3 regions of the Micrococcus sp. HMSC067E09 genome follow, and region 1 is predicted to be linked to each of the others. Evidence: predicted binding sites of a transcription regulator. Region 1 holds the regulator's gene; each other region holds the start of a gene.

Region 1 (8,576 bases):
TGGACTTCAGCTACGAGGTGTCCCGCTCCCTGGCCTCCTGCGAGGGGGCGATCCTGCTGGTGGACGCCGCCCAGGGCATCGAGGCGCAGACCCTGGCCAACCTGTACCTGGCCATGGAGCACGAGCTCGAGATCATCCCGGTGCTGAACAAGATCGACCTGCCTGCCGCAGACCCGGACCGCTATGCCGCGGAGCTCGCCCAGCTGATCGGCTGCGAGCCGGAGGACGTGCTGCGGGTCTCCGGCAAGACCGGCGTGGGCGTGCCCGAGCTGCTGGACCGGGTGGTGACGTCCCTGCCGGCCCCCGTGGGTCAGGCGGATGCACCGGCCCGCGCCATGATCTTCGACTCGGTCTACGACACCTACCGCGGCGTGGTCACCTATGTGCGCGTGGTGGACGGCAGGCTGACCCCGCGCGAGAAGATCCGCATGATGTCCACCGGTGCCGCCCACGAGCTGCTGGAGATCGGCGTGTCCTCCCCTGAGCCGCAGCCGACCGAAGGCCTCGGTGTCGGCGAGGTGGGCTACCTCATCACGGGTGTGAAGGACGTGCGCCAGTCCAAGGTGGGCGACACCGTCACCCTGGAGTCGGACCCGGCCGAGCAGGAGATCGGCGGCTACCGGGACCCGCAGCCGATGGTGTTCTCCGGCCTCTATCCCATCGACGGCTCGGACTACCCGGTGCTGCGCGACGCGCTGGACAAGCTCAAGCTCAACGATGCCGCCCTGAACTACGAGCCCGAGACGTCTGTGGCGCTCGGCTTCGGCTTCCGCGTGGGATTCCTGGGCCTGCTGCACCTGGAGATCGTCCGCGAGCGGCTGGAGCGCGAGTTCGACCTGGACCTGATCTCCACCATGCCGAACGTGGTCTACCAGGTCACCACCGAGGACCGCACCGTGGTGGAGGTGACCAACCCGTCCGAGTTCCCGGAGGGCAAGATCCACGAGGTCCGTGAGCCCATGGCCGCGGCGACGATCATCGTGCCGGCCGAGTTCATCGGCGCCGTCATGGAGCTGTGCCAGTCCAAGCGCGGCCACCTGCAGGGCATGGACTACCTGTCCGAGGAGCGCGTGGAGATCCGCTACCGCATCCCGCTGGCGGAGATCGTGTTCGACTTCTTCGACTCCCTGAAGTCCCGCACCAAGGGCTACGCCTCCCTGAACTGGGGCGCGGACGGCGACCAGGCCGCGGACCTGGTCAAGGTGGACATCCTCTTGCAGGGCGACCAGGTGGACGCGTTCTCCGCGATCACCCACCGCGACTTCGCCTACTCGTACGGCACCATGATGACCGCGAAGCTCAAGGAGCTGATCCCGCGGCAGCAGTTCGAGGTGCCCATCCAGGCGGCCATCGGCTCGCGCATCATCGCCCGCGAGAACATCCGCGCGATCCGCAAGGACGTGCTCTCCAAGTGCTACGGCGGCGACATCTCCCGCAAGCGCAAGCTGCTGGAGAAGCAGAAGGAGGGCAAGAAGCGCATGAAGATGGTGGGCACCGTGGAGGTCCCGCAAGAGGCGTTCATCGCCGCGCTGTCCTCGGACTCCTCGTCCGCGGACAAGGGCAAGAAGTAACGCGTGCCCGCCGTCCTGCCGCTCGGTGACCCCGTCCCCGACGACGGACGCCTCCCCTCCTCGTGCGGGGAGGCGGTCCGCCGGTCCCTCGCCGCGGGCGTACCGAGGACCTTCAGCCTGTACGTGCACGTGCCCTTCTGCACGGTGCGCTGCGGCTACTGCGACTTCAACACGTACACCGCCCCGGACCTCGGCCCCGGCGCCTCGCGCGGCGACTACGTGGACACGGCCCTGGCGGAGGTGGGGTTCGCACGCAGAGCGCTGGAGGACTCCGAGGTGCCGGCAAGGCCGTTGCACACCGTGTTCTTCGGCGGTGGCACGCCGACGCTGCTGCCGGCGGCGCACCTGGTGCGGATCCTGGACGCCGCGCGCGAGGCGTTCGGGATGGTCGACGGAGCCGAGGTGACGGTGGAGGCCAATCCCGACACCGTCGACGAGGCCTATCTGCGTGAGCTGGCCGCCGGGGGCGTGACCCGCGTGTCCGTGGGGATGCAGTCTGCGGTCCCGCACGTGCTCGCCACGCTCGAGCGGACCCACCGACCGGAGAACATCCCGGCCGCCGTGGAGGCGGCGCGGGCCGCCGGCCTGGACGTGTCCCTGGACCTGATCTACGGCACGCCGGGGGAGTCGCTCGGGGACTGGCGGACCACCGTGGAGACGGCGATCGACTGCCGCCCGGACCACATCAGCGCCTACTCGCTGATCGTGGAGGAGGGCACCAAGTTCGGCGCCCAGGTGGCGCGCGGGCAGGTGGCCGACGTGGACCCGGACGACCAGGCGGACAAGTACCTGCTGGCGGACGAGCTGCTGGAGGCTACCGGCTTCCGCTGGTACGAGGTCTCCAACTGGGCGCACGACCCTCAGGAGACCGGGGCACACCGCGCGGAGCACAACGTGGCCTATTGGCGGGACATGGACTGGTGGGGCATCGGCCCCGGCTCCCACTCGCACGTGGCCGGCGTCAGGTTCTGGAACGCCAAGCACCCGGCGGCCTACGCGCAGCGCCTGGCCACCGGCGTGACCCCGGCCGTGGGACGCGAGGTGCCGGACGCCGAGGCACGCCTGCTGGAGCAGGTCATGCTCCACGTCCGCATGGTCGAGGGCCTGGACGTGCGGGTGCTGGAGCAGGCCGAGGACGGGGGTGCGGCCGCCCGTGCCCGCATCCCGCAGCTGATCGCCGCGGGCCTGATCGACGGCGGCCTGGCCCAGGCCGGCCGGATCGTTCCGACCCTGCAGGGGCGGCTGCGCAACGACCACATCGTGCGCGAGCTCGCCGGCTTCTGAGCGGCCGAGTCGCCGTCCCCGCCCGGCCTTGCGATGTGAGGCAAGGTCTCACCCGCCCCGCCCCGCCCCGGCGATGTGAGGGCAAGACACGGTGTTGAGATCGAAGAACGTGGCCGTGTTGCATCCCCACAACGCCGTGGCCGTGTTGCATCCCCGCAACGCCGCGGGCGGGCGCCGTTCGTCTCTGGCCGGCGCGGTCAGCGCAGGATGCGCAGGTTGAACGGGTACCTGTAGGGGCGGCCCTTGTTCACCTGGGAGCCGCCGAGGATGCCGTAGAAGGCCATGACCATCCAGAGCAGCGCACCGATGACGGCGAACACCGGGCCGAGGACGGGCAGCTGTCCCAGGAAGAAGAACACGCCCATGAGCAGGGTCGGCGGGACGGAGAAGTTCAGCGCCTCCTTGGCCTCCTGGGCGGTGAAGGGGCCGCGGTCACGGTAGAGCAGCCAGACGGCCAGCGGGACCATGAAGCCGACGGCCACGCCGAAGTGGGCCAGGGTCGCCCGCTCACGGTCCTGCTTGGCGGTCAGCGGGGCGCCGGGGCCGGAGGAGGCCTCCACCCACGACGGACGGCGGGCGGCCCGCTGCTTCTTGGCCGGGCGCACGGGACGGGCGGGGCGCGGCTCGTCCGGAGCCTCGGTCTTGGTCTTCACGGCAGTGCCCCCACCGGCCACGGCAGCGGCGTGCTTGGGCGCCGGTGCCTCGGGCGTGGCCCGTCGGGAGTCCTCGGCGGCGGCAGGGCCCGCGGCGTGGCGGGCGGAGGCGGGCTTGGGGCGGACGCGGCCGCTGGGGGCGCGGTCCGGCTGAGGGGCCGAGCACGCCGCTGCGGTCTCCGCCTGCTCCGCGCCGCTGGCCGGGCCCTGCTCGGCAGCAGGCTCGGGGAGGCGTCGGGGTGCGCTGCGGTCGGGCTTCGCCACGGTACTCCTCGAAGGGTCGGGGGCTGGCCGGAGACCGACGGTGCGCCCCTGTCTGCCGGCCGGGCGCCCCGCGGTCAGGGGCCGATTCTGCGTCAGTCTATCGCTCAGGCGGTCCCGGGCTCGGTGAGGAAGTCGATGAGTTCCTCCACACGTCCCAGCAGAGAGGGCTCGAGGTCGGCGTAGGTGCGGACCTGGGCCAGCAGCCGCTTCCAGCCCAGGCCCACGTCCTCCTTGGTGCGATGCGGCCAGCCCAGTGCCTTGAGGATGCCGGTCTTCCAGTCCTGCCCCTTGGGCACCACGGGCCAGGCCTGGATGCCGATGACCTGTGGCTTGATGACCTGCCAGACATCCACGTAGGGGTGGCCGAGGATCAGCACGTTGCCGGCCGCTCCGGGCGTCCGCATCGCATCGGCCGCGATGCGCTCCTCCTTGGAGCCGGGCACCAGGTGGTCCACCAGGATGCCCAGGCGGCGCCGGCCGGACGGCCCGAAGTCGGCGATGGCCCCGGCGAGGTCGTCCACGCCGTGCAGGGGCTCCACCACGATGCCCTCGTGGCGGAGGTCCTCGCCCCAGACCTTCTCCACCAGCTCGGCATCGTGTGCGCCCTCGACCCAGATGCGCGACGCCCGCGCCGTGCGCGCCCGGCTGTTCCCGACGCGCACTGATCCGGATGCGGTGCGCTGCGGGGTCCTCTTCGCCGGCCCGTTGGCACGGGCTTCCGGCACGAGCGTCACGGGTTCGCCGTCGATCCAGAAGCCGCCGCCCAGCGGGAAGGACCTGGTCTTCCCGTGGCGGTCCTCCAGCACCACCACGTGCACGCCGCCGGCGCGCTCCACACGCAGCACGCCTCCGACGAATCCGGTGGCGACGTCCTCCACCACGGTGCCCGGCGCGGCGCCGACGGTCTTGGCCCGCGTGCCGGCGGGTCGCTTCAGTGCGTCGGCGGGTCCGGGTCCCCAGCTGTTCCAGTCCATGCCAGCAGACCCTAGCCACGTCACTGCCCGCTGTGAGCGAACCCGCGCCGACGCGCCGTGAACTCGCGGCCGGATCGCCGTAGGATCAGCACTTGAACCCGGAGAGTGCCAGCCGGTCGGCCATGCCGAGGCACCAGGCGCCTGCACCCCGAGCCCACCAGATCAGGAGAGGAGTCCGGTCCCGATGAGCGAACAGCCGCGCCGCATGCAGGTGCTGCAGGCCATCGTGGAGGACTATGTCGCCCTGCGCGAGCCGGTCGGCTCGAAGGCGCTGGTGGAGCGTCACGGCCTGGGCGTCTCCTCGGCCACGGTCCGCAACGACATGGCGGCCCTGGAGGAGGAGGGCCTCATCATGGCTCCGCACACCTCGGCCGGCCGCATCCCCACGGACAAGGGCTACCGCGTGTTCGTGGACCGCCTCTCCGAGGTGAAGCCCCTGTCCGCCGCCGAGCGCCGTGCCGTCAAGGCGCTGCTGGAGCCGGAGGCGGACATGGAGCAGATGATGGACAACGCGGTCCGGCTGTTGGCGCAGCTGACCCAGCAGGTGGCCATCGCACAGTTCCCCCATGAGGACGGCTCCACCGTACGGCACCTGGAGCTGGTCTCCCTGGCGCCGGCCCGCGTGCTGGTGGTCCTGATCCTCTCCACGGGGCGGGTGGACCAGCGTGTGGTCGCCACGGAGCACGAGGCCGAGGACGCCACCCTCGCCGCGCTCAAGCAGGTCCTGCTGCAGTCGCTGGACGGGCTCACGCCTGCTCAGGCCTCCGCCGTCCTGGACACGGCCGTGCTGTCCGTCCCGCCGGAGGACCGTCCGCTGGCGGACACGCTCACCGCCGCCGTCCGCCAGCTGCTGGAGGCGGGCCGCCAGGACCGCATCGTCATGGCGGGCACCGCCAACCTCGCGCGGACCCACGGCGACTTCCCGCAGTCCATCGGCCCCATCCTCGAGGCGCTGGAGGAGCAGGTGGTGCTCCTGCGGCTGCTCACGGAGATGGAACAGGACGTGTCCGGCCTCTCGGTCCGCATCGGCTCGGAGAACGCCGGCTCGCTGGCCGACACCTCCGTGGTGGCCGCCTCCTATGGGCCCGGCGCGGTCGCCAAGCTCGGGGTCGTGGGCCCCACCCGCATGGACTATCCGGGCACCATGGCCGCGGTCCGTGCGATCGCCCGCTACCTCTCCCGGATCCTCAGCACCTGAGGGTCGCCGCCTCATCGGGGGGGCCTCGCCGCGTCCCGACGACGGCCCCTCACCGCATCCTCGAAACCCCATCTGAAGTCTTCTGGAAGGAAGAGTCCCCACCGTGTCCGACCACTACGAGACGCTCGGCCTGTCCCGCGACGCCTCCCAGGAGGAGATCCGCCGCGCGTACCGGAAGCTGGCCCGCAAGTACCATCCGGATGTGAACCCGGGCGAGGAGGCTGCGGACCGGTTCAAGCAGATCTCCCACGCCTTCCAGGTCCTCAGCGATCCGGACAAGCGCCGCAACTACGACTCCACGGGCAACGAGAACGGCAATGCCGGGTTCGGTGGCTTCGGCCAGGGCTCCGGGGGCTTCGGCTTCGCGGACATCTTCGAGACGTTCATGGGCGCCGCCGGCGGCCAGCGCGGCCCGGCCTCCCGCACCCGCCGCGGCCAGGACGCGCAGATCCGCGCGCAGATCTCCCTCAAGGACGCCGTGTTCGGCGCCGAGACCACCCTGCAGGTGGACACGGCCGTGACGTGCGAGGCCTGCAACGGCTCCTGCTGCGAGCCCGGCACCTCGCCGGAGACCTGCTCCACCTGCCACGGCCAGGGCATGATCCAGCGCCCGGTGCGGTCCGTGCTGGGCACGATCATGACCACCGAGGCCTGCCCCGGCTGCCAGGGGATGGGCACCACCCTGCCGAGCCCGTGCCACGAGTGCCACGGCCAGGGCCGTGTGCGCGCCCGGAAGCCGCTGACCATCAAGGTCCCGGCCGGCGTGGACACCGGCACGCGGATCCACCTGGCAGGCCGCGGCGAAGCCGGCCCCGGCGGCGGTCCCCACGGTGACCTCTACGTGGAGATCGTCGTGGCCCCGGACGCCACCTTCGCCCGTGAGGGTGACAACCTGTCCACCACCGTCACCGTTCCGATGGCCGCCGCGGCCCTCGGCACCACCGTCACCCTGGACACCCTGGACGGCCCCCAGACCGTGACCCTGGCCGAGGGCACCCAGCCCGGCCACGTGGAGGTCCTCAAGGGCCTGGGTGTGGGGCGACTGCGCGGCGTCGGCCGCGGAGACCTGCGCGTGAACGTCCTCGTCGCCACGCCCACCGACCTCACCTCGGAGCAGCGCGAGCTCATGGAGCGCCTGGCCGAGCTGCGCGGCGAGGAGGTCGTCCACGGCGCCAAGCACCAGAAGTCGATGTTCGCCCGGATCCGCGAGAACCTGAAGAACCTCTGACGTGACTGCGCACCTGTTCTACGTGGCGCCCGGGGACCTCGACGACGGCCGCCCCGGCTCGTCCGTGACTCTCACCGGGGCCGAGGCGCGCCATGCCGCCGGCGCCATGCGCCTGGGACCGGGGGATCCGATCCTCGTGGCCGACACCGTGGGCCGGCGCGCCCACGGGACCGTGGCCGCGGCGGAGAAGGACTCGGTCACCGTCACCGTGGACCAGGTCGAGGACGTCCCGGCACAGCGCCCGGAACTGGTGCTCGTGCAGGCTCTGGCCAAGGGGGACCGGGACACCCTTGCGGTGCAGACGGCCACGGAGCTCGGCGTGGACGCCGTGGTCCCGTGGGAGTCCGAGCGGGCGATCGTGCGCTGGCGCGGCCCCAGGGAGGCCAAGGCCCGGCAGAAGTGGGCCGATGCCCTCCACGCCGCCGCCAAGCAGGCCCGCCGGGCCCGCATTCCTGTCTTGGAGCCCACCGTCACCGGCGCCTCGGTGAGGGACCTCGTCACGGAGGGGACCGTCGTCGTGGTCCTGCATGAGGACGCGACGCAGGGGCTGACCGCCGCGGACGCGGCGGACTGGTCCGAGGCGGAGCGGATCGTGCTGGTGGTGGGCCCGGAGGGCGGGATCTCCGCCGGCGAGCTCGATGCGCTCACGGACGCCGGCGTGCAGCTGCGGCTTCTCGGGACCAACGTGCTGCGGTCCTCCACGGCGGGACCGGCCGCCATCGCCGTCCTCCAGCACCTGCTCGGACGCTGGTGACGCACGTAGAATGAGCGGACGCGCCACGTTGCCGCCTGCGGCACAGGCGTCCTGCATGCCCCTGACAGCACCTGCGAACCCCGAGGTGATGAACCCCATCGTGACGTCCTCTCACGCCGAGACCCGTCCCACCGTCCCCACCGGCCACCACAGCGTCCACTTCGCGTCCTCGGACCTGATGGTCCGCACGCTCGGACCCCAGGACGCCCTGCTGCGGATCCTGGCCGGCGTGTACCCGCAGGTCGAGGTCTCCGTCCGGGACCAGGAGCTCGGGCTGGACGGCCCGCCCGCCGAGGTCGCCGGGGTGCGCCGGATCGTGGAGGACCTGCGCGGCATCGCCCACAAGGACATCCCCGTCACCGCGGACACCATGGAGCAGGTGGTGACCCTCGTGCGCGGCGGCCGCGCCCCGGCCACCGCCGTCTCCCGCGCCTCCATCCTGTCCGGCCGCGGCCGCACGATCCGGCCGAAGACCGTGAACCAGCAGGAGTACGTGGACGCCATCGACGGCAGCACCATCGTGTTCGGCATCGGCCCGGCCGGCACCGGCAAGACCTACCTGGCCATGGCCAAGGCCGTGCAGGCGCTGCAGGCCAAGGAGGTCAACCGGATCATCCTCACCCGCCCCGCGGTGGAGGCCGGCGAGCACC
Region 2 (11,167 bases), on a different contig from region 1:
CGTCTACATCGACCCGCCCGTCTGGCCCGCGCATGGGACGGTGTTCTCCCACCTGGTCTCGGACGCCAGCCTCGAGGAGCTGCACGCCTTCGCCGAGGCCACAGGGATCACCCGACGGGCGTTCGACCTGGACCACTACGACGTGCCTGCCCACCGCTACGACGAGCTGATCGCCGCGGGGGCCGTGCCGGTCAGCGGACGGGATCTGACCCGGCGGCTGACCCGCTCCGGCCTGCGGGTGCCCTCGCGGCGCCGGCCGAAGCGCCGGGATCCCATGCTCCTGCGGCGCTGGGAGAACCTCTTCGCCGCCGGGCCGGCCGCCGACCCCGCCGCGGTCGAGGAGCTCGGCCGAGACCTGCTGGCCCGGTGGAGCCAGCCGCACCGCCACTACCACGCTCCGGACCACCTGTTGGCGGTCCTCGAGGCCGTGGACCGGCTGCGCACGGACGGCGAGGAGCTCGGTCCGCACCCCCGTGCCGTGCCGCTGGCGGCGTGGTTCCATGACGCCGTCTACGACGCCGACCCGTCCCGCCCCGCCGGTCAGGACGAGGAGGATTCCGCCCGTCTGGCCGAGGACCTGCTCTCCGCACCGCCGCTGGCCGTGCCGGACGCGGAGATCGCCGAGACCGCCCGCCTGGTGCGGCTCACAGCCCGCCACCGGCCGGACGAAGAGGACTCCGCAGGCGCCGCACTCTCGGACGCGGACCTCGAGGTCCTGGGCCGCGACCCGGAGGCCTACGAGGCCTACGTGGCCCTCGTCCGAAAGGACTTCGCCCACGTGGCCGAGCCCGACTGGCGCCGCGGACGCTCCGCCGTTCTGGACGACCTGCTGGCGACGGAACGGCTGTACACGACGGCGAGCGGCCGTCGTCGTTGGGAGCAGGCGGCACGGGCCAACCTGACCCGGGAGCGCGACCTGCTGCGCTGAGGCCCCGCTCCTGCCGCTTCGCCGCCCCAGCTGGGAAGCCGCCCACCTGGCTGAGCGGCAATGTCTCCAGACATGCGGCGAGGCCCGGCCCCCTGTGAGGGGACCGGGCCTCGCCTGCGTCGGTCGACCCGGCTGCGGGCCGGGTCAGGCGTCAGCAGGCGGTCACATCATGCCGCCCATGCCGCCCATCGGGTCCATGCCGGCGTCGGCGCCCGGGGCGGCCTTCTCCGGCTTGTCGGCCACGACGGCCTCGGTGGTGAGGAACAGGCCGGCGATGGAGGCGGCGTTCTGCAGGGCAGAGCGGGTCACCTTCACCGGGTCGTTGATGCCTGCGGCCAGCAGGTCCTCGTACTCGCCGGTGGCGGCGTTGAGGCCGTTGCCCTCCGGGAGGTCCTTGACCTTGTCCGCCACAACGCCCGGCTCCAGGCCGGCGTTGAGGGCGATCTGCTTCAGCGGGGCCTCGATGGCGACCTTCACGATGTTCGCGCCGGTGGCCTCGTCGTCCTCGAGCTGCAGGCCGTCGAAGGCCTTGGCGCCGGCCTGGATCAGGGCCACGCCGCCGCCGGCGACGATGCCCTCATCCACGGCCGCCTTGGCGTTGCGGACGGCGTCCTCGATGCGGTGCTTGCGCTCCTTGAGCTCCACCTCGGTGGCGGCACCGGCCTTGATGACGGCCACGCCGCCGGCCAGCTTCGCGAGGCGCTCCTGCAGCTTCTCACGGTCGTAGTCCGAGTCGGTGTTCTCGATCTCGGAGCGGATCTGGGAGACGCGGCCGGCGATCTGGTCGGCGTCGCCGGCACCCTCGACGATGGTGGTCTCGTCCTTGGTGACGACGACCTTGCGGGCCTGGCCCAGCATGTCCAGGGTCGCGGTCTCCAGGGACAGGCCGACCTCGGAGGAGATGACCTGGCCGCCGGTGAGGATCGCGATGTCGGCCAGCATGGCCTTGCGGCGGTCGCCGAAGCCCGGGGCCTTCACGGCGACGGACTTGAAGGTGCCGCGGATCTTGTTGACCACGAGGGTGGCCAGGGCCTCGCCCTCGACGTCCTCGGCGATGATCAGCAGCGGCTTGCCGGACTGCATGACCTTCTCCAGGACGGACACCATGTCCTTCACGGTGGAGATCTTGGAGTTGACGATCAGGATGTACGGGTCCTCGAGGACGGTCTCCTGGCGGTCCGCGTCGGTGACGAAGTAGCCGGAGATGTAGCCCTTGTCGAAGCGCATGCCCTCGGTGAGTTCGAGCTCGAGGCCGAAGGTGTTGGACTCCTCGACGGTGATGACGCCCTCCTTGCCGACCTTGTCCAGGGCCTCGGCGATGAGGGAGCCGATCTGCTCGTCGGCGGCGGAGATCGACGCGGTGGCGGCGATCTGCTCCTTGGTCTCGATCTCGCGGGCGGCGCCCAGGAGCTCGGAGGTGACGGCCTCGACGGCCTTCTCGATGCCCCGCTTCAGGGCCATAGGGTCGGCACCGGCGGCCACGTTGCGCAGGCCCTCACGGACCAGGGCCTGGGCCAGCACGGTGGCGGTGGTGGTGCCGTCGCCGGCCACGTCGTCGGTCTTCTTGGCGACCTCCTTGACGAGCTCGGCACCGATCTTCTCGTATGCGTCCTCGAGCTCGATCTCCTTGGCGATGGAGACGCCGTCGTTGGTGATGGTGGGCGCGCCCCACTTCTTCTCCAGCACGACGTTGCGGCCGCGGGGGCCCAGGGTCACCTTCACGGCGTCGGCCAGGGTGTTCAGCCCCTTCTCCAGGCCGCGGCGTGCCTCTTCGTCAAATGCGATGGTCTTGGCCATGTCTGCATGTCCTTTCTGGACGGCTGCGTTCTCAGCGGTCGGTGACCTGTGCAGTGCCCGCGACGGACGGCGTCCCACCGGGAGCGCCTCACCGCTGTCAGGTCCTGCTCCGCATGCGCCCTGGTCTGCCGCGGGACGCGGCTGGCAGTCGGCACACCGGAGTGCTAAAGCCATTATGAGCACTCTCGCTCGGTGAGTGCAAAAGGTCCGCTGACGGCGCAACAGCGCCCCGCCTGCCCGCCGGAGAGCGGGTGGACGGGGCGCCGGAGGCGATCCGCGCCGGCCGGGCCGGCACAGGGATCAGGCGTCGGTCACTTGAACATGACTGCCGCGACGCCGTTCAGCTTCAGGTTGGGGGTCTGGTACGCCGGGATGCCCAGCTCCTTGGCGACCGCCTCGGCGGTGCCCTTGAACGAGGACTGGTTGTACAGCACCGCGGAGCTGCTCAGGCCGTAGCCGTTCCAGTTCTCCGCCGTCACGTTGGTGAAGCCGGCCTTCTCCAGCCGGTCGGCGTAGCCGGCGGCGAGCTTGTTGACGCGGGTGGCGTTGTAGACGACCACGCGATTCTTCTTGACCGACGCCTCCGCCTTCTTGGATGCCTCAGCCTTCTTCGACGCCTCAGCCTTCTTCGACGCCTCGGCCTTCTTCGATGCCTCGGCCTCGCGGGCCTCCGCGACCTTGCGGGACTCCTCTGCGGCACGCGAGGCGGCGGCGCGGGACTCGTCGGCCTGCTTCGACGCCTCCGCCTTACGGGACTCCTCAGCCTTCTTCGACTCTTCGGCGGCGCGGGACTCCTCAGCCTTCTTCGACTCCTCCGCCTTACGGGACTCCTCAGCGGCAGCGGCGGCAGCCTCGCGGGACTCCTCGGCCTTCTTCGACTCCTCCGCCTTGCGGGACTCCTCCGCCTGCTTCGATTCCTCGGCCTTCTTCGATTCCTCAGCCTGCTTGGATTCTTCGGCGGCCTTGCGGGACTCCTCGGCCTGCTTCGACTCCTCGGCCCGCTTCGACGCCTCCGCCTTGCGGGACTCCTCTGCCTTCGTGGACGCCTCCGCCTTCTTCGACTCTTCAGCGTCCTCGGACTTCTTCGCCTCCTCCGTCTCGGAGGCGGCCGTGCCCTCGCGCTCGTCGTCACCAGAGGCGGAGGCGGCATCGTCGGACGCAGTGGCGGTCACGGACGCGGTGGCGTCGGCGGTGGTGGAGTCGTCCCCGCGCTGGAGGAACGGAAGGGCAACGCCCACGAACAGGCCCACCAAGATGGCGGCCACGGCGATGAGCAGAAACGGACGGACGCCGGCACCGGCGGCCGCCGCCCCCTCGAAGTGGTCGCGGTGAGCGCCGCGCTGGTCCGTGTACTCGGGGACGTCGTCGAAGCGATCAGGCGTGTAGGCCATCGTGAATCAGGTCTCCTGGGCGACAGTGGGGGAAGTAGAGGCGGCCGGTCGGGCAGGTCGTCCGGCACGTCGACGGGTCCCTCGCCTGCGGCGAAGCCGCTGAACGAGGAGGGGCCTGCAGGCGAGCGCGGCCTCCCGATCAAGCAGGCCGTTCAACATCTGATAGTAGGCGGTGGGGGTCAGTCCCAATCGTTCGCGGATGGCCTGGTCCTTGGCCCCCGGGTACCGCCAGCGCAGGTCCTCGAGTTCGAGCACCTCCCGCTCCAGCGGGGTGAGCTCGTCTCGTGGGGTCGTCGGCATGTCCCACATGGTACGTTCCCCCGCCCCCACCTCGGCGGACGTGTCACCGTGGCGCGGCACACGTACCGGAAGCCCGTCGCGCCCGCGGACTGCCGGACGGCCTGCCGCAGGCGAGCGCAGACCGTGTCCGGATAGCCTGGCGGGATGGACCTCATCGCGCCGCTGGAGCCGGGCTGGGCCCGGGTGTTCGCCGACCACGACGCCGCCTTCGCCGCCGTCGCCGAACAGCTGCGCGCCCGCCGCGCCGCCGGCGAGCAGATCCTGCCGGCCCCGGAGAACGTGCTGCGGGCCTTCCGTCAGCGGTTCGACGACGTCCGCGTGCTCGTGCTCGGCCAGGACCCCTACCCCACGCCGGGGCATCCGATCGGCATGAGCTTCGCCGTCGCCCCGGATGTCCGGCCGCTCCCCCGCTCCCTGGTCAACATCTACCGCGAGCTCGCCGACGACCTCGGCGTCACCCCACCCGAGCACGGCGACCTCACCGCGTGGACCGAGCGCGGAGTGCTCATGCTGAACCGCTGCCTCACCGTGGCTGCCGGCTCCCCGGGTTCGCACCGCGGCATCGGCTGGGAGCAGATCACGCAGACCGCGGTGAAGTCCCTCGCCGAGCGTGACGCTCCGCTGGTCGCCCTGCTCTGGGGCGCCGACGCCCGCCGGCTCGCCGCGCCGCTGCGTGCACACGGGGTGGGCGTCGTCGAGTCCCCGCACCCGTCTCCCCTGAGCGCCCACCGCGGGTTCTTCGGCTCGCGGCCGTTCAGCCGGGCCAATGCGTGGCTGACGGAGCACGGTGCGCAGCCGGTGGACTGGAGCCTGCCCGCCTGAGGCGGGCGTCCGTCGTCGTCCCCTGTCCGCCCCGACGACGGCACGCGCCGCCGCCTGCAGGCGCACCCGACCCGACGGCCGGGTCCGGGCGGCGGCCTCCGGTCAGCGGACGTGGCCGGCGCCGGTGGCCGGCCGCGACCCCACGAAGATCCGGTCTGTCAGCGGCCGGGCGAGGATGTCGCCGAAGACCACGCCGCCGGCAATCGCGGCCACCACGACGGTCGCATTGAAGATGCCGGCCACGCCGAGCAGGGTGGAGCCGGACTCCACCGTGAATTCGTAGAGAGCACGGAAGATCGCCAGACCGGGCAGCAGGAAGAGCATGCTGGGCAGCACCACCACGATCTGCGGGAAGCCCAGACGCAGGGCCGCGATGCGGCCCAGAAAGCCCACCGCCATGGCGGCGATCGCCGGGGTCAGGCGCGGGCCCGTGCCGATGCCGTCGAACAGCAGCCAGACGCCGTAGGCGGCGGAGGCCACCAGCCCGGAGGCGATCAGTGCCTTCCATGTGGCCTGCTCGACGATCGAGTCGGACATCGCAGCGCAGGCCACGAGCAGCATCAGGACGATGGCCGGCAGCTCCGATCCCGTCGGCGCCTCGGCCAGGTCCAACGTCGGCAGGCCTGCGATCTCCGAGCCGATGACGCCGATCATGATGCCGCCCATCAGGCCCATGTAGCCCAGCAGCGCGGAGGTCAGGCGGCCTGCCGCGGTGAGGGGGAAGCCGTTGATGGCGTCCTGCACGGCGGCCACGAAGCGGGAGGACGGCAGCAGGATCATGATGCCGCCGGCGATCACCAGGGACGGGTCGATGCCCACATTCACCGCGTGCAGCGTCAGCGCGATCGTGGTGGCGAGGAAGCTGCCGAGCATGGTGCTGAAGATCTCCGGGAGCCCGCGCTTCTCCACCTTGATCTTCAGCCAGAACACGATCCATGTGGACACCATGCCCACCAGTGCCCCTCGCCACGTGCCGCCGATGAACGGCACGAACAGGCCGCAGAAGACGCCGGCCATGATGACCTCGGACCAGGCCGGGAACGGTTTGGGCGTGCGCCGGATCTCCACGAGGCGGCGCTGCGCCTCGGCACGGGTCGTCTCCCCGTCGGCGATCTCCTCCACGAGTCGGTGGAGCAGGCCGAGGCCGGCGAAGTTCGTGGACCAGGAGCGCACCACACGCTGCAGCGTGTACGGCACCTCTCCCCGTGAGGAGTCCGGGGCGTAGTTCAGGGAGATCGCCTGGTTCGTCAGGTCGATCTCGATCTCGTGGATGCCGAACGCCTGGGTGACCACGATGATCGAGGACTCCACGTCCATGGAGCTCGCCCCGAAGCTGAACATCGTCTCACCGAGCTTGAGGGCGAAGTCCAGGGTGGTGCGGGCGTCCACGGCCGCGTCCTGATCGGCCTTGCGGGCGCTGAGCCGGGAGCGCATACGGCGGCCGTAGGCGGAGCTGCCGAGGCGCTCCACAAGGGCGATCGCCTGGGTGGGCATGTGCTCGCCGTAGACGACCCGGTCTGGATTTGGGTCCGCCGCGGGCTTGGGAGAACGGCGCAGCCGCGGACGGGGCAGGCGGCGGCCCCGCGACCGCTCTCCCGGAACCGCGAACGGGGCGTCGGCGAAGCCGGACTCCTCGAGCTGGGGTTCGTGCAGGGCCGCGTCGGCGAACGCTTCGAGGGCGTTGGCGTCCGGGTCGGGGACGGCCTGCGGGGCAGGGACGCGGCCGTTGCCGTCGGCAGGGGCCAGCACGGAGGTGGTCACCGGCTCGGACAGCGGCGGCTGGGTGAGGGGCGAGTCCGCCACCGGCTCGGTGGACATCTCCACCATGCCGGTGGCCGCATCCGTCTCCACGGGGTCGAGGGCGGCGTCCGGGACGGCCGGGGCCGGGGACGTGACGGGGTCGGAATCGGCGTGGGCGGGCCGGATGACGGGGATGGCCGAGACCTCGACGGGCGCCTCCGGGATGCGCGGGTCGAAGGACTCCTGCTGGGGATCCTGTGACACCGTGACCTCCTGCCTCTGCTGGGCTCCGCTGACGCGGTCCAGTACACCATGTGCGCCGGGCACGTGGCGCGGGCCGGGCCCGGTGCGGCCGTCGCCCTGGGCGCCTCCACGGAAGGCACCTCCACGAAAAAAGCGAGACCCTCCGTGGCGGAGGGCCTCGCGGCGGTGGATCTTACTGGACTCGAACCAGCGACCTCTCGCGTGTGAAGCGAACGCTCTAACCAACTGAGCTAAAGATCCTTGGTCTGACTCCTCCACAGCGGGCGGAGCAACTTGCTGAAATATACACGATGTCCCGGCGGTCGTCCAAACCGTCGACCGGGCCCTGCCCCGGGCACGGAGCGGGGCGGAGACCGCCAGGTCCCCGCCCCGCCCCTCACGCCGAGGGGAATCGGTGTGTCAGGTCAGCGGATCACTCAGGGCGGCCGCCGACGTCCGAGCCGCCCAGTGCCGCGGCAGCGTCCACGAGGCCGGCACCGCAGCCCTCGGCGCAGGTGCCGGGCATGGTGCGGGCGGTGTCCTTCAGCTGCTGCTCGACGGCGGCCGGGTCGGCAGTGCCGTTGGCGACCAGCAGGGCGGCCACACCGGCCACGTGCGGGGCGGCCATCGAGGTGCCCTGGTAGGCGGCGTAGTCCGCGCCGGCCGGGGTGGTGGTGCCGGAGTCCACGGTGGAGATGATCTCCGCGCCCGGGGCGGTCACGTCCACGGCGTCGCCGTAGTTCGAGAAGGAGGCCTTGGAGCCCTGCTCGTCGGAGGCGGCCACGGTGACCACGTTGTCACAGTTGGCCGGGCGGGAGTTGGCGGCCGGCTGGGACTCGTTGCCTGCGGCGACCACGACGGTGGTGCCGTTGGCCACGGCCTGGTCGATGGCGCTCTGGTAGGCGGTGCCGCACATGCCGGAGCCTCCCAGGGACATGTTGATCACATCGGCCGGCTCGGGGTTGTCCGGGACGCCCGGCACGGACCCGCCCGAGGCCCAGACGATCGCGTCGGCGATGTCAGACAGGGAGCCGCCGCACTTGCCGAGCACACGGACCGGCTGGATGGTGGTGTCCGGGGCCACGCCCACCACGCCTTCGGTGTCCGCGACCGCACCGATGGTGCCGGCCACGTGGGTGCCGTGCCAGGAGGAGCCGGACTCCATCATGGCGTTGCACTCGCCGTACTCGATCCAGTCACCCTCATCGCTCGGGTCCGCGTCACGGCCGTCGCCGTCACGGGCGGAGTCCGCGTCCGAGATGAAGTCATAGCCGCCGGAGACGTTGGCGTTCAGGTCCGGGTGGTCCACGATGCCGGTGTCCAGCACGGCGACGGTGGAGCCCTCGCCGGTGCCGGCGTCCCAGGCGCCCTCGACGTTCATGCCGTTCTCCCCGTGGAAGCCCCACTGCTCCGAGTACAGGGCATCGGACGGGGTGGATGCGGCGACGGTCATGATGGCGTCCGGCTCGACGGACTCGACCGACGGATCCGCGGCCAGCTGGAGCATGAAGGCCTTCGAGGCGGCCTGGTCCAGCTTCTTGTCCGCCTGCACGACGTGGGAGCCGGAGGCGGTGGCGCGCAGCTCCTTGACGGAGACTCCGGCGGCCTTGGCGGCCTTGCCCCAGGCGTTCGCGCGGCCCTGGGAGGTGGTCGCGGCCTGCGCACCCTCCTTGTAGGTCACGATGAACTTGTCGTAACCGTCCGCGTTCGGGTCCTTGGCCGCCATGCCCTGGGCCACGAGGTCGGCAACCGGGGTGGCGATGGTCGGGGCCTTCTCGGCCGGGGCCGCGATCTGGTCGGCGAGGGCCGGGGCGGCGGCGAACGCGCTGCCTCCCAGCGCTGCGGCGGCGAGCAGGGCGCCGGCGCGGCGGGCGGTCTTGCGGGTGTTGTCTCGGTGGGCAGCCATCGGGCTTCTCCTCTGACAGGTGATCGGTGATCTGGTTGCTTCCGTCCGTCGCGGCCTGAACTCCCCTGGGGGAGCTCCCCTCGCCGCGACGTCCGGCGATGCCCTCACGCTAGGCAGGTGAGCCAGGTCACTTTCAATCCTCGGGCGCACATCCGGCACCTTGGTGCCGGATCCCGGCACGGTCGTCGACGTCCGGCGGCACCGACGGTCAGCACCCTGGTCCCGTCGGCCGGGACGGTCCGCCTGCACGCCGGTACACCGTGACCGGCACCGTGGTGCCGGAGGGGCACCCACGACGACGGCCGCGCACCCCCGCGGGGTGGGCGGCCGTCGTCGGGCACTAGGGGTACTTGACATCAGGCGCCGGCACAGACGACCCCGGCCCGGGGAGCGGGCGCTCCCCGGGCCGGGCCGTCGGGTCAGTGCAGGCCGGCGGGACCTGCGGCGTCACCGACGCGTCAGCAGACTCAGCGGGCGGTCAGCGAGACGTCGTCCAGACGGAAGACGGTCGCGGAGTACGCATCCTCCTCGCCACGGAAGAACACGGTCACGTCCTTGCCCGCGAAGCGGGACAGGTCCGCGGTGTGGGTCGCGTACCCGCGGCCCTGCTCCATGTTGGAGTGCGTCTTCAGCGTGTAGGAGGCGATGCCGTCGTTGACCATCACGCTCATGCGGTCATAGGCGGCGGAGGTGCCCTCGTTCGAGTCCACGCGCAGGGCGTAGGACAGGGTCGAGGTCGTGCCGGCCGGCAGGGACACCCGCTGCTCGATGGTGGCGGTGTTGCGGTAGCCCAGTCCGTTCATGGCGGCGTGGTAGTTGCCGGAGTGGGAGCCCGCCGCGGAGTACACCGGGGTGGAGTTGCCGGTGCCGAGCCACCCGGTGGCACCCTGCTCGAAGCCGCCGTTGGTCAGCAGTTCCCCGCCGATCGGGTCCGGGTCCGGCTCCGGCTCCGGTTCCGGCTCCGGCTCCGGAGCAGGGTCCGAGCCGCCGCCCAGAGAGGCGAGGGTCGTGGCGGCATCCACCAGGCCTGCGCCGCAGCCGCCGGAGCAGGATCCCGGCATGGAACGGGCGTTGTCCTTCAGCGCCGACTCGACGGCGGCCGGGGTGAGGGAGCCGTCCTTGGCCAGCATCAGCGCTACCGCGCCGGCCACGTGCGGGGTGGCCATGGAGGTGCCGTTGTAGGCGGCGTAGGTCGAGGAGCTCGGGGTGGTCTTGCCGGCGTTCACGGTGGAGATGATGTCCGTGCCGGGGGCCGTCACGTCCACAGGGGATCCGTAGTTGGAGAACGAGGAACGGTTGCCGCTGGAGTCCGAGGCGGCCACGGTGATGACGTTGTCGCAGTTGGCCGGGGTGGCCCCGGAGGCGTCCCTGTTGTCGTTGCCGGCGGCGACCACGACCGGGACGCCGCGGGACACGGCCGAGTCGATCGCGTTCTGATAGGTCGCGCTGCAGGCACCGGAGCCGCCGAGGGACATGTTGATGACGTCCACCGGGGTCTGGTTGTCCGGGACTCCGGGCACGGATCCGCCCGAAGCCCAGACGATCGCATCGGCGATGTCGGACAGCGAGCCGCCGCACTTGCCGAGCACGCGGGCGTGCTGCAGCTTCACATCCGGAGCCACACCCACGACTCCCTCGGTGTTCGCCACGGCGCCGACGGTGCCGGCCACGTGACTGCCGTGCCAGGAAGAGTCGGACGCGTAGGGCGAGTTGCACTCGCCGGCGACGGACCAGTCGCCCTCGTCGGTCGGGTCCGCGTCACGGCCGTCGCCGTCACGGGCGTTCCCCGGGTCGGAGATGAAGTCGTAGCCCGGGACGGTGTTCGCGTCCAGGTCGGGGTGGCTGGTCTGGCCGGTGTCGATGATGCCGACCGTGACGCCGGAGCCGGTGGAGTGGTCCCAGGCGCCGGGGACGCGCATGCCGTTGGCGCCGTGGAACCCCCACTGCTGGTTGTAGAGGGCGTCCTTCGGGTCAAGGGCCGCGGTGAAGATGACGTCCGGCTCGACCGACTCGACGGCCGGATCGGCCTTGAGCGTCTCC
Region 3 (11,167 bases), on a different contig from region 1:
CAGGCCTTCGCGGACGCCACCGCCGCACTGACGTGCAACGGAGCTCCGCTCAAGCTCGAGATCAACTTCTACCAGCCGCTCAACGCTGGCGATGGCTTCGCCACCGATGCCTACGTCAACATCAAGAACCTCTCCCGGTGCACCTACACGTTCACCAAGACGAACCCCCTCAAGGTGGCCATCGACGTGGTCCGCGTGAACGAGCTCTCCGTGACCAACGTGCGTGACATCACCGGGGTCCGCACCTCCTGGGGTTCGCGCACCTGGTCTCAGACCGAACGCGGCTCCTCGCCCGTCCCCGTCGGTGGCCGAGACGCGAAGATCCAGTGGACTTTCTCGGGCAAGCTTCCGGGTGCCGGCCTGGGCGACAACGAGGCGGACATCGCGATCGGCTTCGGTGACGGCGCCACCGGTCGGGGCCGTATCCATGATGCGCTCCTGGTGACCCCGAGCACCGGCTCAGATGCGCCCACGTTCGAGTCGCTCCTGGAAAAGGGCGTCTCGGCCGACTGCATCGACTACTACAACGAGAAGCTCAGCACGTGGACGAGCCCGGTCGTCTGGTCCTACACCGGCCCCAAGGGCTCCGGTCAGCTCGCCGCCGGTGCGACCCTCGACTCCCGGACGAGCGGAAACACCACTTCCGGAATCCAGTACGCCAACTCCACCAACGGCATCTGGTGATACGGCAAGCCTGAGCACCACGAAGGGTCCCAGCAAGGAATTGCTGGGACCCTTCGTCGTCTGCGTCTGTGGTCGAGCCGGCCGAGCCTCGCTCAAGGAGTAGCGGGGTATTGCGGGACCGGCAGGATGGTCGCCCCCGCGCCATCGATACGGATGGCACGGGGGCGACGTCGCGAGCGGACGCGGCTGCTGCAGGCCGTGACGGGCGTCAGTGCTGGTGGTCGTCCTCGTCGTCCTCCGGCTTGTCCGCCACGAGGGTCTCGGTGGTGAGCACCAGGGCGGCGATGGAGGCGGCGTTGGCCAGGGCCGAACGGGTCACCTTCACCGGGTCGACCACGCCGTCGGCGATCAGGTCTCCGTACACGCCGGTCTTGGCGTTGAAGCCCTGGTTGGGCTCCATCTCCGCAACCTTGGAGACGACCACGTAGCCGTCCTCCCCGGCGTTCTGGGCGATCCAGCGCAGCGGCTGCTTCAGGGCCTTGCGGACGATGTCCACACCCACGAGCGCGTCGTCGGTCAGCCCCTGGACGGCCTCGTCCTCGTCCAGGACGGCCAGGGCGTTGATGAGGGCGGTGCCGCCGCCGGCGACGATGCCCTCCTCCAGGGCCGCACGGGTGGAGGACACGGCGTCCTCGATGCGGTGCTTGCGCTCCTTGAGCTCCACCTCGGTGGCGGCGCCCACGCGGATCACGCCGACGCCGCCGGCGAGCTTGGCCAGGCGCTCCTGGAGCTTCTCCCTGTCCCAGTCAGAGTCGGTGGCGGCGGCCTCGGCCTTGATCTGGGCCACACGGGCCTCCACCTCGTCGGCGGCGCCGCCGCCGTCCACGATGGTGGTGGAGTCCTTGGTGACGGTGACGCGGCGGGCGGTGCCCAGCACGTCCAGGTCGGCCTGCTCCAGCTTCATGCCCAGGTCCGGGGAGACCACCTGGGCGCCGGTGAGGATCGCGATGTCCTGCATCATCGCCTTGCGGCGGTCGCCGAAGCCCGGAGCCTTCACGGCCACCACGTTCAGGGTGCCGCGGATCTTGTTGACCACCAGGGTGGAGAGGGCCTCGCCCTCGACGTCCTCGGCGATCACGAACAGCGGCTTGTTGGACTGCAGGACCTTCTCCAGCAGGGGCAGCAGCTCCTGCACGTTGGAGATCTTGCCGGAGTTGATGAGCACGTAGGCGTCCTCGAGGACGGCCTCCTGGCGCTCGGCGTCGGTCACCATGTACGGGGACAGGAAGCCCTTGTCGAACTGCATGCCCTCGGTCACGTCCAGCTCGGTGGAGGTCGTGGAGGACTCCTCGATGGTGATGACGCCGTCGGTGCCGACGGTGTCGAAGGCGCGGGCCAGCAGCTCGCCGACCTCGTCGTTCTGGGCGGAGATGGCGGCCACGTGGGCCACCTCCTTGCCCGCGACCGGGCGGGCGTTCTCGAGCAGGCGGCGCTCGACGGCGGCCACGGCGGTCGCGATGCCCTTCTTGACCTCGTTCGGGGCGGCACCGGCGGCCACCTGGCGCATGCCCTCGTTCACGAGGGCCTGGGCCAGGACGGTGGCGGTGGTGGTGCCGTCGCCGGCGATGTCGTTGGTCTTGGTGGCGACCTCCTTGGCGAGCTGGGCGCCCATGTTCTCGTAGGGGTCGTCCAGCTCCACCTCACGGGCGATGGTCACGCCGTCGTTGGTGATGGTGGGCGCGCCCCAGGCCTTGTCCAGGACGACGTTGCGGCCCTTGGGGCCGAGGGTGACCTTGACGGTGTCGGCGAGCTTGTCGATGCCGGCCTGGAGGGCGCGGCGTGCGTCGTCGTTGAAAGCCAGCTGCTTGGCCATGACGGACGCTCCTTTCATTCAGGGAGTCAGAGGGTGCGAAGACGCGAGGGGCCCGGGGCGCGCGCACCGGTGCGGTGCGCGCCGCTCGCCGGGCCCGTCGCGGCGGGTCACTTGGTGACGACAGCCAGCACGTCGCGGGCGGAGAGCACCAGGTACTCCTCGCCGTTCACCTTCACCTCGGTGCCGCCGTACTTGGAGTACAGGACGACGTCGCCCTCGGCGACGTCCACCGGCACGCGGTTGCCGTTCTCGGCGACGCGGCCCGGGCCGACGGCCACGACCTGGCCCTCCTGCGGCTTCTCCTTGGCGGTGTCCGGGATCACGAGGCCGGACGCGGTGGTCTGCTCGGCCTCGAGCGGGCGGACAACGATGCGGTCCTCGAGGGGCTTGATGGAGACAGACATGCTGCACACTCCTTCTTCTTCGACTCGTCACTGCCGAACCGTCGTCGCGGGTGCCGGATGGCAGAGGTGTTCTGGATTCTTGGCACCCGGAGGGCCCGAGTGCCAACACCCATGACTCTAGGAACCCGCCTGGCACTCGGTCAAGGCGAGTGCCAGCTGTCCGCTGAGGGCGTGCACGCGCGCCTGCCGGCGCCCTCGCCGGGGCACGACGACGCCCCCTCGCCTCCGTCCGTCCCCGCACCGGGGCGAGGAGGAAGGGACGGGGAGGGGGGCCGTCGTCGCCGACGCAGTGCTCAGTAGTAGACGGCGAGCGGGCCGGCCGGGCCGTCCACGACCTCGAAGGGGGTGTGGAAGATGCCCTGGAGCACGTCCGGGCGCATGATCTCGGCCGGGGTGCCGACCGTGGAGACCCGGCCGTCGTTCATGGCGACGATCTGGTCCGCATAGGCGGCGGCGAAGTTGATGTCGTGCATGACGATCACCACGGTGCGGCCGAGGACGTCCGCGGTGCGGCGCAGCTGCTTCATCATCTGCACCGAGTGCTGCATGTCCAGGTTGTTCAGCGGCTCGTCCAACAGCACGTAGTCCGTGTCCTGCGCCAACACCATGGCCACGTAGGCCCGCTGGCGCTGACCGCCGGAGAGCTGGTCCAGGTAGCGGTTCTCATACGCGGTGAGATTGAGGAAGTCGATGGCCTCGGAGATGTACTTCTCGTCCTCCACCGTGATGCGGCCCCTGGAGTACGGGTAGCGGCCGAAGCCCACCAGCTGGCGGACCGTGAGGCGGGTGATGAAGTGGTTCTCCTGACGCAGGATCGCCAGGGTCTTCGCCAGCTCCCGGGACGAGGTGCCGGTGATGTCCCTGCCGTTCACCGTGATGGTGCCGGAGTCCACCTCCTGGAGGCGGCCCATCATGGTGAGCACGGTGGACTTGCCGGCGCCGTTGGGGCCGACCAGGGCGGTCACGCCGCCGGCGGGGATCTCGAAGGACACCGGGCCGATGGTCGTCTCGGCGCCGTAGGTCTTGGAGACGTTCTCGAGGGTGATCACAGGCGGCCCTTCCGCATGATGACGAACAGGAAGACGAGTCCGCCCACGAGCTCGATGATCACCGTCACCGCGCCCTGGGCGTAGAAGACGTGCCGCAGCACGAAGTAGGCGGTGGAGAGGATCGCATAGCCGATGAGGAACGCGACCGGCAGCACCAGCCGATGGTCGTAGGTGTCCGTGGCCGAGTAGGCCAGGGTGGCCACGAGGAACCCGAGGAAGGTCATCGGGCCGATCAGTGAGGTGGTCATGGACATGAGCACGGACACCAGGAAGAGCGAGACCATGACCTCCCGCTTGTGGTTCAGCCCCAGGTTGTTGGTCACGTCTGCACCGAGCGCCACCAGGTTCATGCGGCGGGCCCGCAGCCAGATCACCAGGCCGGTCACCGCGACGATCGGGATGACGTACTTCAGGTTGGCCGTGTCCGCGTTGCCGATGTTGCCGAACAGGCGGGCGGTGAGCAGGTCGAACTCGTTGGGGTCCATGATGCGCTGCATGAAGGAGGACAGCGAGCCGAGGCCGCCGCCGATCACGACGCCCACCAGCAGCATGATGTGGATCGATCCGAGCCGGCCGGAGAGCAGCCACGTGTAGAGCGCCGTGGCGAACAGGACCATGGCGCCGGCCTGGAGGAAGAACTGCGCTCCCCCGGCGAAGAGCGTCAGGCCCGCGGCGCCCAGGAAGAAGACGGTGGCGGTCTGGATGACCGTGTACAGGGCTTCGAAGCCCATGATCGAGGGCGTGATGATCCGGTTGCCCGTGGCGGTCTGGAAGGAGACCGTGGCGAAGGCCTGGCAGAACGCGACGACGGCGATCACCACCAGCGCGTCCATGCGCATGCCGACGATCAGCTCGAAGGCCCGGGTGCCCGGGGCGGCCTTGTTGTCCCAGAGCAGGATGCCGAGGGTGGAGCCGGCCGAGACCAGCACGAGCGCCGCGACCAGCAGGATGTACCGGGTGCGGTGGCGGGAGTCGGTGAACGGCCCGGACTGGCGCGGCCTGTCCGCCGTGGAGGCGGGGGCCTGCACGGAGTCCGGTCCGGCGCTGGAGGTCTTGAGCACGTCAGGCACCGCGGCGCCTCCTCACGAGCAGGAACACGAAAACGCCGGCGCCGACGATGCCCAGGATGACGGACACGGGCACCTCGAACGGGGCGATGACCACGCGGGCGAGGATGTCGCAGACGCCCACGATCCACACGCCGACCATGCACACCCACGGCAGGTTCGACCGCAGGTCGTCGCCGCGGACCATGGACACCAGGTTCGGCACCACGAGCCCGAGGAACGGCAGGGAGCCGATGACCACGGTGGTCACGCCGGTCACCAGCGCCACCATGGTGACGCCGGTGAAGACCACCGCCGTGTAGTTGAGGCCGACGTTCGTGGCGATGTCCTTGCCGAGGCCCGCCACGGTGAAGCGGTCGGCGATCACGAACACGGCCACGAGGACCACGAGGGTGGCCCACATCGGCAGGTAGCGGCTGCCGACGACGGACGTGAAGGAGCCGTTGAACCACTGCCCCACCTGCTGGAGCATGTCCGTCTCCAGGGCCAGGAACGTGGAGGCCGCCCCCACGACGGCGCCGAGCATGATGCCCACGATCGGCACGATCAGCGAGGACTTCAGGGTCACCCGCCGCAGGAAGAGGAAGAACACGAGCGTGCCCACCAGCGCGAACACGATGGCCCCGACCATGCGGACCATCAGCGGGGCGCCCGGGAACAGGATCAGCGTGATGAGCAGGCCCAGGCCCGCCCACTCGGTGGTGCCCGTGGTGGTGGGCTCCACGAACCTGTTCTGCGTCATCAGCTGCATCACCAGGCCGGCCATCGCCATCGCGGATCCGGCGAGCACGAGGGAGACCGTGCGCGGGACGCGGGTGGTCTGGAACATCGCCCAGCCGCCCTCGGCGTTGACCACGTCGTAGACGCCCACGAAGAGGGACGTCACCACCACCGCCAGGGTGATCAGTCCACCGACCAGCAGGGGCCAGGTGCGCTGCCACCGGGTCTTGGGCCGCCGTGCCGGCACCGGGGGGACCCAGCAGAAGCGGTCGTCACCGTCCGCGGCGCGGGCCATGGGGTCACGGCGAAGCGCCGGGTCCGCTGCCGGACCCGGCGCCTGCGTGCTCGTGTGAGCGGAGGTCATGCCTTGCTCCCGAACGCGTCTGCGATCTCGTTCATGAGGGTCGTGTAGTTCTGGATGTCCTCAGTGAGGTAGAAGTTGTTCGGCAGGTAGATGATCTGATCCTCCTTCACCGCCGTGACGTCCTTCAGGACCGGGGACTGCTTGATGAGCTCCTCCGCGGTGGAGTAGTCCGCCTCCTTCGAGGCGCTCGTGGCCGCGTCGCGATCCATCACGATGATCCAGTCCGGGTTCGACTGCGCGATGGCCTCGACCGAGATGTCGTCTCCCATGTGGTTGGTCGAGCCGTCCTGCTCCAAGGACGGGGTCAGGCCGAGGATGTCGAACACCGGGCCGACCGCGCGGCCGGTGCTCGGGGCCGCGTAGGCGAGGTTGCCGCCGGAGGCGATCAGGCCCATCACGGTCTGGTCCTTGTCATAGGCGTCCTTGGCGCGCTCGATGGAGGCGTCGAAGTCCTCGATCAGCTTCTTCGCGTCGTCCTGGTGGCCGAAGACCTCGCCGAGCAGGGTGGTGTGCTGCTTCAGGGCCTCGTCCATCCGGAAGTCCTCGGCCTCGGTGTCGATGTTCGTGTCCACGAGGGCGGCCTCCGGGGCCAGGCCCTTGATGTCCTCCTTCATGCTGGAGAACCGCTGGCCGTTGATGATCAGGTCCGGCTCGGCGGTGACGAAGCCCTCCATGTCCGGCTCGCGATGGGAGCCGAGGTCGTAGACGTCGTCGTTCTCCTCATAGGAGACCCCCGTGCCGTTCATGAGCGCACGAGGCGCGGCGGAGAGCTCGATGCCCCAGTCGTCCAGGGTGCGGAAGGAGCGGTTGTCCGTGGCGATGACGCTCTTCGGGTCCTCGGGCAGCGTGACCTCGTCGCCGGCCATGTCCGTGACGGTGGCGGCGGGGGTGCCCTGCTCTGCCTGCGAGGCGGAGGCGGAGGAGCCGCTGCTCGTGGAGGCGGAGTCCCCTCCTGCGCAGGCGGACAGCGCCAGGAGGGCGGCGGCGGAGAGGGCGAGGGCGCCGGTGGCGCGCTGGCGGAAGAAGGCCATGGAAGTGGTCCCTTTTCGTGACGGGCCGGATTCAAGGTCCGGCGGTTGATGAGTGTGATGACGAGGCCCTTAGGTCAGGCATGCCTTACCTCGCCCGATTAGCGTACATGACTGTTTCGTATTGACCCAAACGAACTGCCGCAGGTCACATCAACCCCTTCTGACCTGGGCGTGTGCTGAAAAATCGGCGCCCGACGGGCGAGGGAGTCCACGCCGTGCCTCTACAGCGGCGTCACCTCGAGAGCCACCTTGGCCTCACCGACCCGGGCCAGCACCAGCGTCGCGTGCCGTCCCCCGGCCCGTCCCGACGACGGCCCCGCCGCCGCCTTGGACCTGGCCGCCTTCTTCTTCCCTCCGCCTCCCAGCAGCTGGGCTCGCAGCTGCTCCGGGGTGACCGAGACGCCGCGCTTCTTCACGTCCAGACGGGTCACTGCGGCCTCTCGGGCCCACCGCTTGAGGTGCTTGATGTTCAGCGGGTGGACGGCCTCGATGCGGTAGCCGTCGGCGAGGCCGGTCCGCAGCGCGTCGTCGGCGACGAGGTACGCGAGGTGGGCGTCGAGCATCCGGGGGCGGTGGCCGCCGTCGTGCCAGCGGGCACCGAGGTCGGAGACGAGCCCGGCGCGGATGACCGCACCGTCCGGTTCGTAGAGGACGGCACCGGGCAGGGCGGCCAGCCCCGCCTCGCCGACCTCGTCGAGCTCCGGCGAGCCGTCCCGGTCCACGGCGCTGACGATCTCCGCCGAGGCGCCGGCACGCTCGCCGCGCGTGCGCAGCACCAGGGCGGCCCGGCGGACACCGGGGCGCGCCAGGGAGCCGGTGTAGAGGCAGACCTCGGTGACCTCGCCGTCCGCGGAGACCCACTGCGCCTCCGCACCGGCGGGGACGGTTCCGTGCGGCAGGCCGGGGCCGAGCTTCACGGCCAGACGGTGACCGGCCTCCGCGAGCGCGAAGACGTCGGTCAGAGTCGGTGAGAACGCCTCCGGATCGAACACCCGGGAGGCGGATGCGGCGCCGGTGACCTGACGCCGGGCCGGGTCGAGCCAGAGGGCATCGACCTGCCCGGCATGGGCCGCCGCCCAGGCGATGCCGTCAGCGTGGAGGACCTCGGCGCGGGGACTGCCCGCGAGGTTCGCGGCGGCGGCCGCGGCCACCGTGGCGTCCCGCTCCACCGCGGTCACGCGCAGGCCTGCGCGGGCGAAGGCGAGGGCGTCCGCCCCGATGCCGCAGCCCAGGTCCGCCACATGCCGCACCCCTGCTGCGGCCAGGCGGGAGGCGTGGTGCTCTGCCACCACCAGGCGTGTGGCCTGCTCGAGCCCGTCACGGGTGAGCAGCAGCTCCCAGGCCTGCGGGCCCAACTTGGCGGCGGCCTTCGCCCGCAGAGACAGCTGGGTGAGCACGGCGGCCACCGTCTCGGCGGAGTGGCCGGCCGCCCGCAGGCGGGAGGAGGTCGCCAGCGGGTCCGCGGCGTCCTCGGCCCGCAGCGTGTCCAGCAGCGCCCGCCCCTCCGGGTCGAGGACGGGGGCGAGCACCGTGGCGTCCGGGACCGAGTCCGCGGCGGCGGGACGGGAGGTCGACACGCACATGGACCCCACTCTACGGACGCCTTCGGCCAGGGCCGACGTCTACGGACGCGTTCAGCCAGGACCGACGGCGGGCCGACCCCGGCGCACCGACGCCCCCGGACGCCGCCCGTGCGGCTGCCCTGCATGCACCTGCCCCGCCGTCCCCCAGGCCCTCTTGTCCTCCAGCCCCGCCGCCCCCAGGCCCCGCCGCCCCTGAGGTCACGGGGGTCCAGGTCACAGGGGATCCAGGTCACAGGCGCCACCAGGGCGGCCGGGCCGACCGTAGGATGTCCGCATGACTCTGGACTTCGCACACTCCGACCAGTCCACCCTCGGCATCGAGTGGGAACTGGCCCTCGTGGACGCGGCCACCGGAGACCTGCGCGCCGAAGCGCCGCAGGTGATCGAGGCCATGGCCCGGGCCGCCGGCCTCGAGGACGCGGAGGACAACCCGCACGTCACCGCCGAGCTGCTGGAGAACACGGTGGAGCTCGTGACCGGCGTACACCGCACCGTGGACTCGGCCGTCACCGAGCTCGGCGCGATCGCCGGAGACGTGCTGTCCGCCGCCGAGGCCCGCGGCCTGCACCTGTACTGCCAGGGCTCGCATCCTTTCGCCGAGCCCTACATGCAGAAGGTGACGGACAAGGAGCGCTACGGGCGCATGGTCGAGCTGACGCAGTACTGGGGCCGGCAGATGCTCATCTTCGGCGTGCACGTGCACGTCGGCCTGGACGACGTCTCCAAGGCCATGCCCGTCGTCAACGGCCTGGTGAACCGCTTCCCACACCTTCTGGCGCTGTCCGCCTCCTCCCCCTTCTGGGCCGGCCTGGACACCGGCTACCAGTCCCAGCGCACGCTGGTGTTCCAGCAGCTGCCCACCGCGGGCCTGCCGTTCCAGTTCGAGGAGTACGACGAGTTCGTCGCGTGCGTGGAGGACATGGTCTCCTCCGGGATGATCGAGGATGCCACGGAGTGCCGCTGGGACGTCCGCGCGGTGCCGCGCCTGGGCACGGTGGAGATGCGGGTGTGCGACGGCATGGCGGCCCTCGAGGAGATCGGTGCCGTCGCCGCCCTGACCCAGTGCCTGGTCCACGACCTCGCCGCCTCCCTGGAGCGGGGCGCCACCGTTCCGGTGCTCCCCCCGTGGTACTCGCAGGAGAACAAGTGGCGCGCCGCCCGGTACGGCATGGATGCGAAGGTCATCATCGCCCCGGACGGCACCAAGGCTCCGGTGGGCGAGCACCTGTCCGACGAGCTGGACCGCCTGGCCCCGGTGGCCCGTGAGCTCGGCTGCGAGGAGCAGCTGGCCCACGTGCACACCATGATGGCGGAGAACGCCGCACACCGGCAGCGCCGCATCGAGCAGGAGGCCTCCGCCGTCCCGCCGGCCGAGGGGCAGGACCAGGACGACCACGTCGCCCCGCTGCGCGCAGTGGTGCGCGACGCCGCGGCCCGCACCCGCCGGTCCCTGCACGCCGCGCAGGGACGGGCCGACTGAGTCTCAGACGCTGACGACCTGGACCGGAAGCCCCGGGTCCGCACCGAGCCCGGCCGGAGACGGTGCCACGCCGTCCATGACGAGGCGCGCGCCGAGCGCCGCGACCATCGCGCCGTTGTCCGTGCAGAGGGTCACCGGCGGGACGGTCAGCTCAATGCCGGCGGAGCGGCAGCGGTCCGCCAGCAGCCCGCGCAGACGGGAGTTCGCGGCCACGCCGCCGCCGAGCAGCAGGTGCCGGATCCCGTGCTCGCGGCAGGCGCGCACGGCCTTCGCGGTGATCACGTCCGCCACGGCCTCCTGGAAGGACGCGGCGATGTCCGCGGCGGGCACCTGCATGTCCCGGGCCTCGAACTGCTCCACTGCGCGGGAGACGGCGGTCTTCAGTCCGGAGAAGGACCAGTCGTGCCGGTGCTTCCCCGGCTCCTGTGCCGAGCCGACGAACTTGCCGGCGGTGAGTCCGCGCGGGAAGCGGAAGGACGTGGGGTCGCCCTCCTTCGCCATGCGGTCGATCACGGGGCCGCCGGGGTATCCGGCGCCGATGAGCCGGGCGACCTTGTCATAGGCCTCGCCGGCGGCATCGTCGATGGTGGAGCCCAGCAGGGTGACGTCCGTGCTGAGGGAGTCCACCTTGAGGATCTCGGTGTGGCCGCCGGAGACCAGCAGTGCGCCGAGGTCCTCGGGCAGGGCATCGCCCCACGCCTCGGGTCGGACGCCGTCGATCAGGCCGACGCCCACGTGCGCCACGAGGTGGTTGATGCCGTAGAGCGGCTTGCCGGCGGCGGCCGCCAGGGCCTTGGCACCGGAGACGCCGACCATGAGGGCGCCGGCCAGGCCCGGCCCGGCGGTCACGGCGATCGCGTCCAGCTCGTCCAGGGTGACGTCGGCGGCCTCGAGCGCACGGCGGATGGTCGGGATGAGCGCCTGCAGGTGCGCACGGGCCGCGATCTCCGGGATGACGCCGCCGAAGCGGAC

What was found. The regulator HrcA, encoded in region 1, represses chaperone genes, less so after heat shock. The targets are predictions, from matches to a motif close to TTNGCACTCGNNNNNNNCGAGTGCNAA.
Region 2: groL (chaperonin GroEL) is a predicted target of HrcA. The motif match lies at 2,867-2,893, and genes of this name have one in related genera.
Region 3: groES (co-chaperone GroES) is a predicted target of HrcA. The motif match lies at 3,031-3,057, and genes of this name have one in related genera.

The regions. Positions count from the first base shown of each region.
Region 1 covers NZ_KV809443.1:27,098-35,673, reverse strand. The annotation lists gene lepA (translation elongation factor 4) at 1-1,571, shown strand, start outside; gene hemW (radical SAM family heme chaperone HemW) at 1,575-2,855, shown strand; gene HMPREF2863_RS12350 (DUF4870 domain-containing protein) at 3,053-3,772, opposite strand; gene HMPREF2863_RS07070 (DUF3097 domain-containing protein) at 3,877-4,746, opposite strand; gene hrcA (heat-inducible transcriptional repressor HrcA) at 4,931-5,944, shown strand; gene dnaJ (molecular chaperone DnaJ) at 6,048-7,172, shown strand; gene HMPREF2863_RS07055 (16S rRNA (uracil(1498)-N(3))-methyltransferase) at 7,174-7,926, shown strand; gene HMPREF2863_RS07050 (PhoH family protein) at 7,988-8,576, shown strand, end outside.
Region 2 covers NZ_KV809428.1:22,342-33,508, reverse strand. The annotation lists gene HMPREF2863_RS03650 (DUF4031 domain-containing protein) at 1-928, shown strand, start outside; gene groL (chaperonin GroEL) at 1,091-2,725, opposite strand; gene HMPREF2863_RS03640 (LytR C-terminal domain-containing protein) at 3,037-4,116, opposite strand; gene HMPREF2863_RS11420 (DUF3263 domain-containing protein) at 4,123-4,416, opposite strand; gene HMPREF2863_RS03635 (uracil-DNA glycosylase) at 4,561-5,238, shown strand; gene HMPREF2863_RS03630 (threonine/serine exporter family protein) at 5,341-7,242, opposite strand; tRNA gene HMPREF2863_RS03625 (tRNA-Val) at 7,409-7,482, opposite strand; gene HMPREF2863_RS03620 (S8 family peptidase) at 7,655-9,127, opposite strand; gene HMPREF2863_RS03615 (S8 family serine peptidase) at 9,595-11,167, opposite strand, start outside.
Region 3 covers NZ_KV809417.1:80,885-92,051, reverse strand. The annotation lists gene HMPREF2863_RS11990 (hypothetical protein) at 1-684, shown strand, start outside; gene groL (chaperonin GroEL) at 893-2,497, opposite strand; gene groES (co-chaperone GroES) at 2,605-2,901, opposite strand; gene HMPREF2863_RS02170 (iron ABC transporter ATP-binding protein) at 3,195-3,950, opposite strand; gene HMPREF2863_RS02165 (iron chelate uptake ABC transporter family permease subunit) at 3,947-5,020, opposite strand; gene HMPREF2863_RS02160 (ABC transporter permease) at 5,013-6,101, opposite strand; gene HMPREF2863_RS02155 (siderophore ABC transporter substrate-binding protein) at 6,098-7,132, opposite strand; gene HMPREF2863_RS02150 (class I SAM-dependent methyltransferase) at 7,354-8,715, opposite strand; gene HMPREF2863_RS02145 (glutamate--cysteine ligase) at 8,990-10,195, shown strand; gene tsaD (tRNA (adenosine(37)-N6)-threonylcarbamoyltransferase complex transferase subunit TsaD) at 10,199-11,167, opposite strand, start outside.